2 linked regions of the Sorangium aterium genome follow. The protein of the gene in region 1 interacts with the protein of each later gene in a pairwise test. Links are inferred from orthologs where the notes say so. Each region holds a gene or a part of one and is shown in the gene's direction. Other genes may lie near its edges.

The links. The genes of interacting proteins can lie anywhere in the genome.
Region 2: the proteins of ruvA (region 1) and ruvC interact in binary tests that used the Escherichia coli proteins (3 or more experiments, as listed by UniProt). The link is inferred for Sorangium aterium from one-to-one orthologs.

Annotation. Positions count from the first base shown.
Region 1 is NZ_JAQNDK010000002.1:1,739,801-1,744,695, reverse strand. The notes cover bases 1,885-4,846. They hold ruvA (Holliday junction branch migration protein RuvA), read left to right. Parts: upstream 1,885-3,033; coding sequence 3,034-3,660; downstream 3,661-4,846. Other genes in these bases: POL72_RS51275 (double zinc ribbon and FHA domain-containing protein), read left to right, coding at 3,935-4,846; POL72_RS21540 (hypothetical protein), read left to right, coding at 2,522-3,037; POL72_RS21545 (hypothetical protein), read right to left, coding at 1,913-2,320; POL72_RS21550 (LysM peptidoglycan-binding domain-containing protein), read right to left, coding at 1,885-1,916. Also shown: POL72_RS21555 (tetratricopeptide repeat protein), read right to left, coding at 1-332; more of POL72_RS21550, read right to left, coding at 582-1,884; more of POL72_RS51275, read left to right, coding at 4,847-4,895. UniProt on the Escherichia coli protein: The RuvA-RuvB-RuvC complex processes Holliday junction (HJ) DNA during genetic recombination and DNA repair.
Region 2 is NZ_JAQNDK010000001.1:1,542,746-1,547,678, reverse strand. Bases 1,249-4,248 are described here. They hold ruvC (crossover junction endodeoxyribonuclease RuvC), read left to right. Parts: upstream 1,249-2,478; coding sequence 2,479-3,018; downstream 3,019-4,248. Other genes in these bases: lolA (outer membrane lipoprotein periplasmic chaperone LolA), read left to right, coding at 3,312-4,010; POL72_RS05700 (FAD-binding oxidoreductase), read left to right, coding at 1,249-2,479. Outside these bases: POL72_RS05705 (hypothetical protein), read left to right, coding at 1-814; more of POL72_RS05700, read left to right, coding at 971-1,248; POL72_RS05685 (PrsW family glutamic-type intramembrane protease), read left to right, coding at 4,419-4,933.

The DNA of each region.
Region 1 (4,895 bases):
AGCACCTGGGCCTGCCCGAGCGCGTCGCCCGTCGCACGGAACAGCGCGAGCGCCTCGTCGTAGTCGCGCGCGGCGCCCACGTAGTCGCTCCGCCGGAGGAGCAGGTTGCCGCGCTCCCGCAGCGCGTTGCCGCGCGACTCCGGCGGGGTGCTGTTGAGGCTCGGAGGCGCCGCGCTCGAACGGGGCCCCCGCGTCACCCCCTCGCCGAGCACCTCGGCCAGCGATCCGCTCCTCGGCGTGCAGCGATCCGCCGCGCTGTCGAACGAGCGCTGTGTGGGAGGATCGCCATCCACGCCCTTCAGCTCGGACTGGACTTCGGGGAGGCGACGCATGCCAGGCGGAACATCATACCGCGCCAGCGCCTCTCTCGTGGAGACATTGCGCGGTCAGCGCGGCGGCAGCGCTCGGTTTCCGTTTTCCGTTTTCCGTTTTCCGCTTCCGGTTTCCCTCCGCCGCCCGCGAGCGGAGGCGCGCCGACGGCTGGGGCCGCTGGCTTTCCGCACGTTGGCCCGCTCACGCAATCGGATGCGGGCCCGTGAACTCGTCCACCCCGGCCGTGAAAAGCCGTAGACGGCCGATCATCAGAGGCCCTTGCGCGAGACCAGCACCGCGTCCCGCTCGACCTCGTACATCGCGTGGGTCACGAGCGCCGCAGCCGTGCGCTCGCGCACATGCACGACCCGCAGCTCGGCGTAGGTCTCGTCCGGCAGCAGCTCCTCGTCGACGCCGAACTTCGGATCGTCGACCTGCGCCGGGCGCTCGTCCTGCAGCCGCGGCCGGACCGTCGCCAGCCTGCCCGCGCCGCCGATCTGCTGCAGCCAGCGGTCGCCCCGCCGGACCGCGAAGAAGCGCTGCCCCGGCTTCACGCCGTCCTTCTCGCCCTTGTCGATGAACACCACCTGGTTCTGCCCGACGAGCTGGTAGGGATAGACGGCCGCGATGATCCTCGCCTCGAGATCCGCCTCGGCGCCCACCGGCGGCACCACGTCGAGGCGCCGCAGCACCGCGCCGACCCTGTCCGTGCGCTCGACCACGTCGAGCGACTCGATGAGCCGCGCGCGCACCATGTGCGTCTTCGGGTTGTAACGATCCACGCGCGCCGTGCCGCGCACCGTCACGAGCTCGCCCTTCACGTCCCCGCTCTTCACCTTCTTGATCTCGCGGAAGATCGTCAGCTCCTGGCCGATCGAGACGTCGTGATCGTCCGAGAGGCGGAGGTAGACGTCGTCGCCCTCGCTGAGGAGCATCTGGTCGTCGGGGCTCGCGACGAGCTCCCCCCACGTGTCCTTCTTCACGTCGTCGACCCAGCCGAGCTCGCGCAGGAAGATCGTCTTCGACGGCACCCGCCCCCCGCGCCCCAGCTGGTTCGCGCCGAACCCGATGCTGCCGCGGGTCGGGCCCTCGCTCGGGTCGCGGAGCCGGATCCGGTCGCCCGGGTAGATCCAGTGCGGGTTCTGGAGCTGCGGGTTCAGCGCCCAGACCTGCGGCCACGCATAGGGGTTCGTGTAGTACCTGCCCGAGATGTCCCAGAGCGTGTCGCCGCGCCGCACCGAGTGCGACTCGGGCACGAACTGCCCCTCGACGACGTAGCTGCCGTTCGCGCCGCCCTTCACCGAGGCGGGGCCCTCGCTGCGGCGGCCCAGATCGAAGCCGTCCGACGGGCGCGACGTGTCCGTCGTGCCCCGCGAGCTCGAGGGCAGGTGGGCGTTCGGATCGAACCCGGGCTGCGGATAACCCGGCACAACGACCTGCGTCTCGACGGTCGGCTCGCCCCTCGGGAGCTGGACCACGGTGACGCCCGGCCCCTGGCCGGCGCCCTCTTCGCCGCCCTGCTGATCCTGAGCGCGCGCCAGCGGCGGCGCCGCGACGAGCGCCAGGGAGACCAGGACCAGCGTTGCCTTCGGGGGGAACTTCATCGCTTGCGCCTCGACGGGGGTGAGGGTGGCGGGCTCGGCGGCGGCGATCCGCTCGGGGGCTCTTCGATCACGACGCCGTTCGCGGTCGAGCGGAGCACGGGCGGCCGCGCGCCGTCGTCCTCCGGCGCGAGCCGCACCACCTCGAGGTCAGGCCTGTCGGGCTCCTCCGGGGGCACGGCGCGCGCCCCGGCCTCGCCAGGGCGCGCCGCGCTGCGGACGCCGCCCCGCGAGCGCTCCAGCGAGCCCACCCGATCCGTGAGCACCGCGTTCTCCGCGCGCACCCTGACGAGCTCCGCGCGCAGCTCGGAGAGCTGTCGTTCGACAGCGTCCTGCCCTCCGCCGCAACCGACGTTGAGCGCGGCGAGCGCGAGCGCCATCGCGCCGATGCCCAGGCCAATCCTCATGGGACGCCCAGCCTACCCGCCGCCGCGCCGGCCGGCCAAACGCGCGGCGATCTCCGCGCCCCGGCGGTGCGCCCCGCAACGGCGCGACGCGCCGCGCGCGCCGGAACGACCCGCGCGACCCGAGGTGGGCGGCGCGACGTCACGCGTTACGGAGCGCGCGCAGTTCTGCTAGGGTCCCACCCCGACATCTGGGTGCGAGGGGTGAACGTGCGGAAATTCTTCCTGATTTTCCTTGTCGCGACGGCCTGCGCCGGCGCCGGCTGCGGCGATGACGGCCCCGCGGCGACGGAGTGCTTCGACTACAGCAAGTTCGACGGCGCCACGCCCGAGGTGAGCTTCTCGGCCGAGGTCCTCCCCATCTTCCAGCGGTCCTGCTCGTTCAGCTCGACATGCCACGGCGCCGAGGCCGGCTCGGCCGGGTTCGCGTACCTCGGCCCGCCGCTGAGCGAGCAGGCCACGCAGGCGCAGATCGACGCGATCGTGGCCCAGAACGTCGGCGCCGCGTCGAGGGCGCCCTCCGGGATGCCGCGGATCACGGCCGGCGACCCCGCGAACAGCTTCCTCCTGCACAAGCTCGACGACACCCTGAGCTGCGGGGACCTCGAGTGCGCTCCCGACGGCTGCGGCGACCCGATGCCCTTTGGCGGCGACCCCCTGCCCTCCGTGGAGCGCGACGCCATCCGCAGGTGGATCCAGCAAGGGGCCAAGGTCAATTGATCGGCCGGCTCTCCGGCCACGTCGTTGAAGAAGGCGACGAGGGCACGGTCGTCCTCGACGTCAGCGGGGTCGGCTACGAGGTGACCGTCCCGCTCGGGGCCGTGGGGCGCGCGCGCGGCATCGCCGCGAACGCGAAGGCCGGCTCGGACGCGATCACCCTGTTCGTCCACACCCACGTGCGCGAGGACGCGCTCCTCCTGTACGGCTTCGCGACGCGCGAGGACCGGGCGGCCTTCCGCGTGCTCATCGGCATCTCCAGCATCGGCCCGAAGATCGCGATGGCCATCCTCAGCGCGCTCGGCGCGGGGGAGCTCGCCGCGGTGATCACCCGCCGGGAGACCGCGCGCCTCACCGCCATCCCCGGCGTCGGCAAGAAGACCGCCGAGCGCCTCGTCCTCGAGCTGAAGGACAAGCTCGTCCACCTCCCCTCGGCCCCGCTCTCCGCCGCGGCCCCTCCGCCCGCAGCCGCCGACGCCAAGCAGGACCTCCTCCACAGCGCGCTCACCCGCATGGGCTACCGCCCTGCCGAGGCGGAGCGCGCCGTCACAGCCCTCGGCGCGCGCGTCGACAGCGCCCCGCTCGGCGACCTCGTACGCGACGCGCTCGCGCTCCTGTCCAAGTGAGCCACGCCGCCGGCGCCCGACGAGCCCTGCAAGCCTGGCCGCCCAGGCCCGGCGAGCCGCGACCGCCCGCGTCCGGCAAACCGCGGCAGCCCGCGCCGGCGAGCCGCGGTTTTCCGGGCGGGATCGCCCCGGCGGGCGGGCGGACGGCGGCGCGCAACCCCCCGCGGGGAGGCGGAGGAGCGACAGACAGTCGACAGAGGGGCGCCGCGGCGAATATGCTCCCGCCGCCGTTCGCCCTGGGATCCAGTCCGGTCGCTCGTTGTGAGGAGGCGTGGTGATCACCTGCCCGAAGTGCTCCAAGGAAAATCAGGACCATTACAAGTTCTGCCTCGGCTGCGGCGCCGAGCTGCCTCGCGACGTTTCGCCCAAGAAGTTCGCGGCCGGCACCCCGCCCCACGGCGTGCCGGCGGCGACGCGGGCGAAGGACTACGGCGATGAGCCGACCGCCATCGGCACCGGCGCCCAGAAGGGCCCCGCGGTCGCGCCCCCGCCGCCCGCGCTCGTCGATCCCGCGGCGTTCATCGCCCCGGCCCGCGGGGAGGACACCGGCGCCGGCAAGAAGGCCGCGGCGGCCGCGGCAGCGCCCGCGACGCCGGCAGCGGCGGCCGGCGCGGGGACGGTCGTCTGCCCCCAGTGCCAGGAGCCCAACCCGCCGTCGAACAAGTTCTGCGCGCTGTGCGGCTTCAAGCTCGTCAAGCCGGCGGGCCAGGCCGCGCAGCCCTCCACGCCGGTCGTCTCCACGTCGGGCGCCGCGAACGTCGTGCTGACGGCGCTCCGGGCCGACGGCACCGAGGCCGGCTCGTACACGCTGCCCACGAACCCCACGTTGATCGGGCGCGACTCGGGCACGATCTTCGGCGGCGACAGCTACCTCTCGCCGCGCCACGCGACGTTCTCGATCAAGGGCGGGCGGCTCTTCGTCAAGGACGAGGGCTCGCTGAACGGCGTCTACCGCAGGCTGCGCAGGGACACGCCGGTGCAGCTCGACAACGGCGACGTCTTCCGCATCGGCCAGGAGATCGTCCGCGTCGAGCCGCTCTCCCCGGCGCCCACGACGCCCGACGGCGTCGAGCGGCTCGGCAGCCCCTCGAAGGGCTACGTCGCGCGGCTGGCCCTCATCATCGGAAGGGACGCGACCGGCAACGCGTTCCCGGTCCCCGACACCGGCCTGCACCTCGGGCGCGAGCGCGGCGACATCCTCTTCCCCGAGGACGGCTACGTCTCCGGGCTCCACT
Region 2 (4,933 bases), on another replicon or contig:
CCACTTCGAGGGCTACGTCGACGGCCGCACGCACCACACGGGCCGCGGCGACGTGCGCGCCACGACCAAGCCGCTGCTCGGTCTGTTCAACAACCGCCCCCACTTCTCCCGCGCCCTCGATCCGGATCTCACCGCGGTGGCGGACAACGAGTTCCGCGTCGCCGGCGCGCTGAGCGGCCACGACCCCTGGTTCTCCATCTCGAGCGAAGGTGCGCCGTGGCTCGCCGATCTCGGGCTCGTCGACGGCGGGCGCGATGCGCGGTCGCCCGAGGCGCTCCGCCGCGCGCTGATGGGCTTCCTCATGGCGTTCTCGCACCGCGCGAACCCCGCCGCCCTCGGCCGAACGAGCTTCACCCCGCTCGAGCGCGACGGCGCCCGGGTGTTCCGGGACCGCTGCGCTCGCTGCCACGCGCCGGTGCTCCGCAGCGACGATCCCGGCTCCGCGGCGCCGTTCGAGCGCTGGGAGGCGCTCGTGTTCGCGCCCGAGGGCGCGATCGTGTGGGGGAGGGCCGGATACGAGAAGACCGGCGTCGTGCCGTATGTGCACGAGGAAGGCGCGCGGGTGCCGTCGCTCCGGCGGCTCTACAAGAAGCGGCCCTACTTCACGAACGGCTCCGCGAAGACGCTGCGCGAGGTGCTCGAGCGGGCGCGCTTCGAGGACACGGGCGGCCGCGCGGCCGGCGACCAGCGCGGCGCGGCCGCCGCCGCTGCGCCGGGCGCCTTCTCCCACGACGGCGCGCCCGCGGGCGAGGGCCTCGTCGCGCTGGACGCCGGCGCGATCGAGGCGCTCCTCGCCTTCCTCGATCTGCTCTGATCGCGCGGCGCGTCCGCGCGCCCGCTGGCAGGCAGACCGAGGGCACGCCGCGCGGAGCGCGCGTGTCCGCGAACCAGATCCCGGCGGCGGCCAGCCCTGAGGCCGCCCGCGCGGATCCGCCCAGCATCGCCGCGCGATCCGCGGTAAATGGGGGAGATGCGACAGCACCCCACGTTCCCCCGCCCGTCGGCGTCGGCCATCGACAAGGCGCGCCGGCTCCTCGAGCGCGCGCTCGGCCCCTCGAAGGTCATCACGTCGGCCGACGGGTGCGCGGCCTACGCGGGCGACGAGTCGGATCAGCCGCCGGTGAGCCCGGATGCGGTCGTGCTCGCGTCCTCGGCGGCCGACATCGAGAAGGCGGTGCGGGCGGCGAGCGAGGCGGAGGTGCCGGTCGTGCCGCGCGCCGCTGGCAGCGGCAAGTCGGGCGGCGCGGTGCCGGTGGGGGGCGGGATCGTCATCGCCACGATCGGCATGAACTCCATCAAGGAGATCAGCCGCGAGGAGCAGATCGCGGTCGTGGAGCCGGGCGTCATCCTCGCCGACCTGCACGCGGCCGTCGAGGCCGAGGGGCTCTTCTACCCGCCCGATCCGAACTCGCTCAAGATGTGCGCGCTCGGCGGCAACATCGCCGAGAACGCGGCCGGCCCGCGCGCCTTCAAGTACGGCGTCACGCGCGAGTATGTGCTCGGGCTCGACGCGATCCTCATCGATGGCACGCGCCTCCGCACCGGCCGGCGCACGGTGAAGGGCGTGACGGGGTACGACGTCACGGCGCTGCTCGTCGGCAGCGAGGGCACGCTGGCGATCACGACGGAGGCGACGCTCCGGCTCATCGCGAAGCCCCCGTCGGTCATGACGCTGCTCTGCCTGTTCCCGGACGTGCGCGCCAGCGGGCGCGCGGTGAGCGCCCTGGTCGCCGCCGGCGTCGTCCCGCGCTGCCTCGAGCTGCTCGATCGCCCCACGCTCGACGCGGTCCGCGCGCGCGGCGTCGGGGTCGACGAGCGCGCGGGCGCGATGCTGATCATCGAGGTCGACGGCGAGCCCGCGGACTGCGAGGTCCAGGCCGAGCGCGTGGGGGAGGTCTGCATGGATGCCGGGGCGCTCGACGTCCTCGTCGCGCAGGACGAGGCGCAGCGCGAGCGGCTCTGGGAGGCGCGCCGCCAGCTCTCGCCCACGACGCGCGCCATGGCGCGCTACAAGATCTCGGAGGACGTCGTGGTCCCGCGCGACAAGATCCCGGCGCTGCTCGACGAGGTCGCGGAGATCTCGGCGGCGACCGGCGTCCGCATGCTGACGTACGGCCACGCCGGCGACGGCAACCTCCACGTCAACCTGCTCTGGAACGACCCGGACCTCGTCCCCCAGGTGGACACGGCGCTGTCGCGCCTGTTCCGCGCGGTGATCGGCATGCGCGGCACGCTGAGCGGCGAGCACGGCATCGGGACGTCGAAGGCGGACTTCCTCGCGCTCGAGCAGTCGCCGGAGCTCATCGCGATCGAGCGCAAGATCAAGGCGCTGTTCGACCCGAAGGGCCTGCTCAACCCGCACAAGATCTTCCCGCGGCGGACGCTCGAGGCGGCCGAGCGGGGCGAGCGCGACGGGGGGGCCGAGCGCGCGCCGGGCTTCCCGACCCACGTCGTGGCGCCCTCCCACGGGGCCTGCTGATGCGGGTCCTCGGCATCGATCCCGGCTCGCGCCACCTCGGCTGGGGCCTGCTCGTGCGGCAGGGCACGCGCATCGAGCACGTCGCGCACGGCGTCATCGACATCGACACGAGCGGGACGTTCGCCGGCCGGCTCGTGGAGATCGACGACGAGCTCGGCAAGGTGATCGCGTCGCTCGCGCCCGACGCGGCCGCGGTGGAGAGCCTGTTCTTCGCCAAGGACGCGCAGAGCGCCGCGAAGCTCGGCCACGCGCGCGGGGTCGTGCTGCTGCGGCTGGCGCGCGCGGGCGTGCCGATCTCGGAGTATCCGCCGGCGCTGGTGAAGCGGACGATCGTCGGCCGGGGCGCGGCCGAGAAGGCGCAGGTCGCGCAGGTGATGACCGCGGTCCTGCGCCTCGCCGCGCCCCCGCGGCCGGACGCGGCCGACGCGCTGGCCATCGCGATGACCCACCTCAGCGCCGCGGGCTTCGCGGCCGCGCTGGCGGCGTCGGGCGCGCCCGTCCCGCGCCGCGCCCGGCCGCGACGGGCGCGCCTCGGTTGAGCGGGCCGACGCGGCTCCCTGGTCGCACATGGGGACGCCAGGCGCGGCGCCTCGGTTGACTGCGTGGCTGGGGGCCGGCGGGCGCGGCCGGGGCGGTCCGGGCGCACATCCCGTGTGCTATGGAGCCTGCATCGGACGCTCCCGCGCCGCGTCCAACATGAAAATCGTGCGGCGCGCCCCGGCTTCAGCGAGGGTGCGGCGCCAGGGCACGGAACCGGCGGTGCATCGCCGGCGCCCCCGTCGCCGACGAGCGGGGGCGACACGCCTCTGGACATCAAAGGAGATCGGGAAGGATGACGCGAACCTCACTCAACCGCCTCGCCGCCGCGTGCCTCATCGGGCTGACGGCGCCCCTCACGGTCGTGCTCGCGACGCTCGCGACCGTCGGCGAGTCCCAGGCCGCGGGTCCCACCGCCGAAGAGCTCGGCAGGCGCGTCCAGCAGTTCTACGACTCCACGAAGACCTTCAAGGCGAGCTTCACCCAGACCTACACGATCAAGGTCCAGGACGTGAAGAAGGTCTCCACCGGCAAGGTGACCTTCGAGAAGCCGGGCAAGATGAGCTGGATCTACGACGCGCCGAACGGAAACCGGGTCGTCTCCGACGGCGTCACGATCAAGGTCTACGAGAAGGACAACGAGCAGATGTTCGAGACCCCGGTGAAGGGCTCTCAGTATCCGGCGGCGCTCGCGTTCTTGATGGGCAAGGGGCAGCTCACGAAGGATTTCTCGCTGCGCCTGCTCGATCCTGCGCAGATGAAGTTCGAGGGCGGCTATGTCCTCGAGGGCACGCCGAAGGAGGCGACCCCTGCGTATCAGAAGATGCTCCTCTACGTGGACGGGCAGACCAACCAGGTCCGCCGCGTGCTGATCCTCGACGCGCAGGGCAACCGGAACCGGTTCGATTTCTCGTCGCCGGTCGTGAATCAGCCGGTCGGGAAGACCGAGTTCGATTTCACGCCTCCTCCGGGCACGCGCGTCGTCCGCCCCTGACGTCCTCCCGCCACGTTCCCGGCGCGGAGAGGCTGCTGCCGCGTTACCCGGCCGACCCCGACAGCGCGTGAAACTCGTGGAAGCGGAGCGTCACAGCCTCCGCGCTCCTCGCCGGCAGCGCGCCGTGGCGAAGCTGCTGGGATATATGCCCGGCGCGTCCCTGCCGTGGTAGAAATATTGCGTGATACTTCGATCCCACGGGCGTGAGCGACAGCTCCGAGGCTGGCGTCGCCCACCGCGGATCGTCACCGCTGCTTTCGGCTCCACGCGCGCGGCGGGGATTCGCCTCGGCTGAACGGTCACCCGCTGTCACGAGGCTTTCGCGAGAGCGCTCGATCCATGAACAATCCCCCCGGACATCGTCCCGATTCCCCCGGCGTGCCGCAACAACCCCGGCCGGCGGAGCGCTTGAGCGAGCGCGCGCAGCCTGGAGGTGGGCAGCTCCCGTCGGGGTATCCGGCGCAAGGCGCGGGGCAGAGCGCCACGGGGCAACCGCCCTACGGGCCGCAGGGGCAAGCGTACGCGCAGGGGCCGCAGGGGCAAGCGTACGCGCAGGGGCCGCAGGGGCACGCGTACGCGCAGGGGCACGCGTATCCACAGGGCCCGCCAGGACACGCGCACGCGCAGGGACCGCACGGTTATGCGCAAGGGCCGCAGGGGCAAGCGTACGCGCAGGGGCCGCAGGGCTATACGCACGGGCAAGCGTACGCGCAGGGGCCGCAGGGTTATACGCAGGGGCACGCGTACGCGCATGGGCCGCAGGGTTATGCGCAGGGGCAGCAGGGTCATGCGCACGGGCCGGAGGGGCACGCGTACCCGCAGGCACCCCAGGGCTATGCGCAGCGGCAGCAGGGGCACGCGTACGCGCATCACCACGCAGGCTACCCGGCGGCCGTTCGGAGGTTCGACCCGGACCGGCGGCT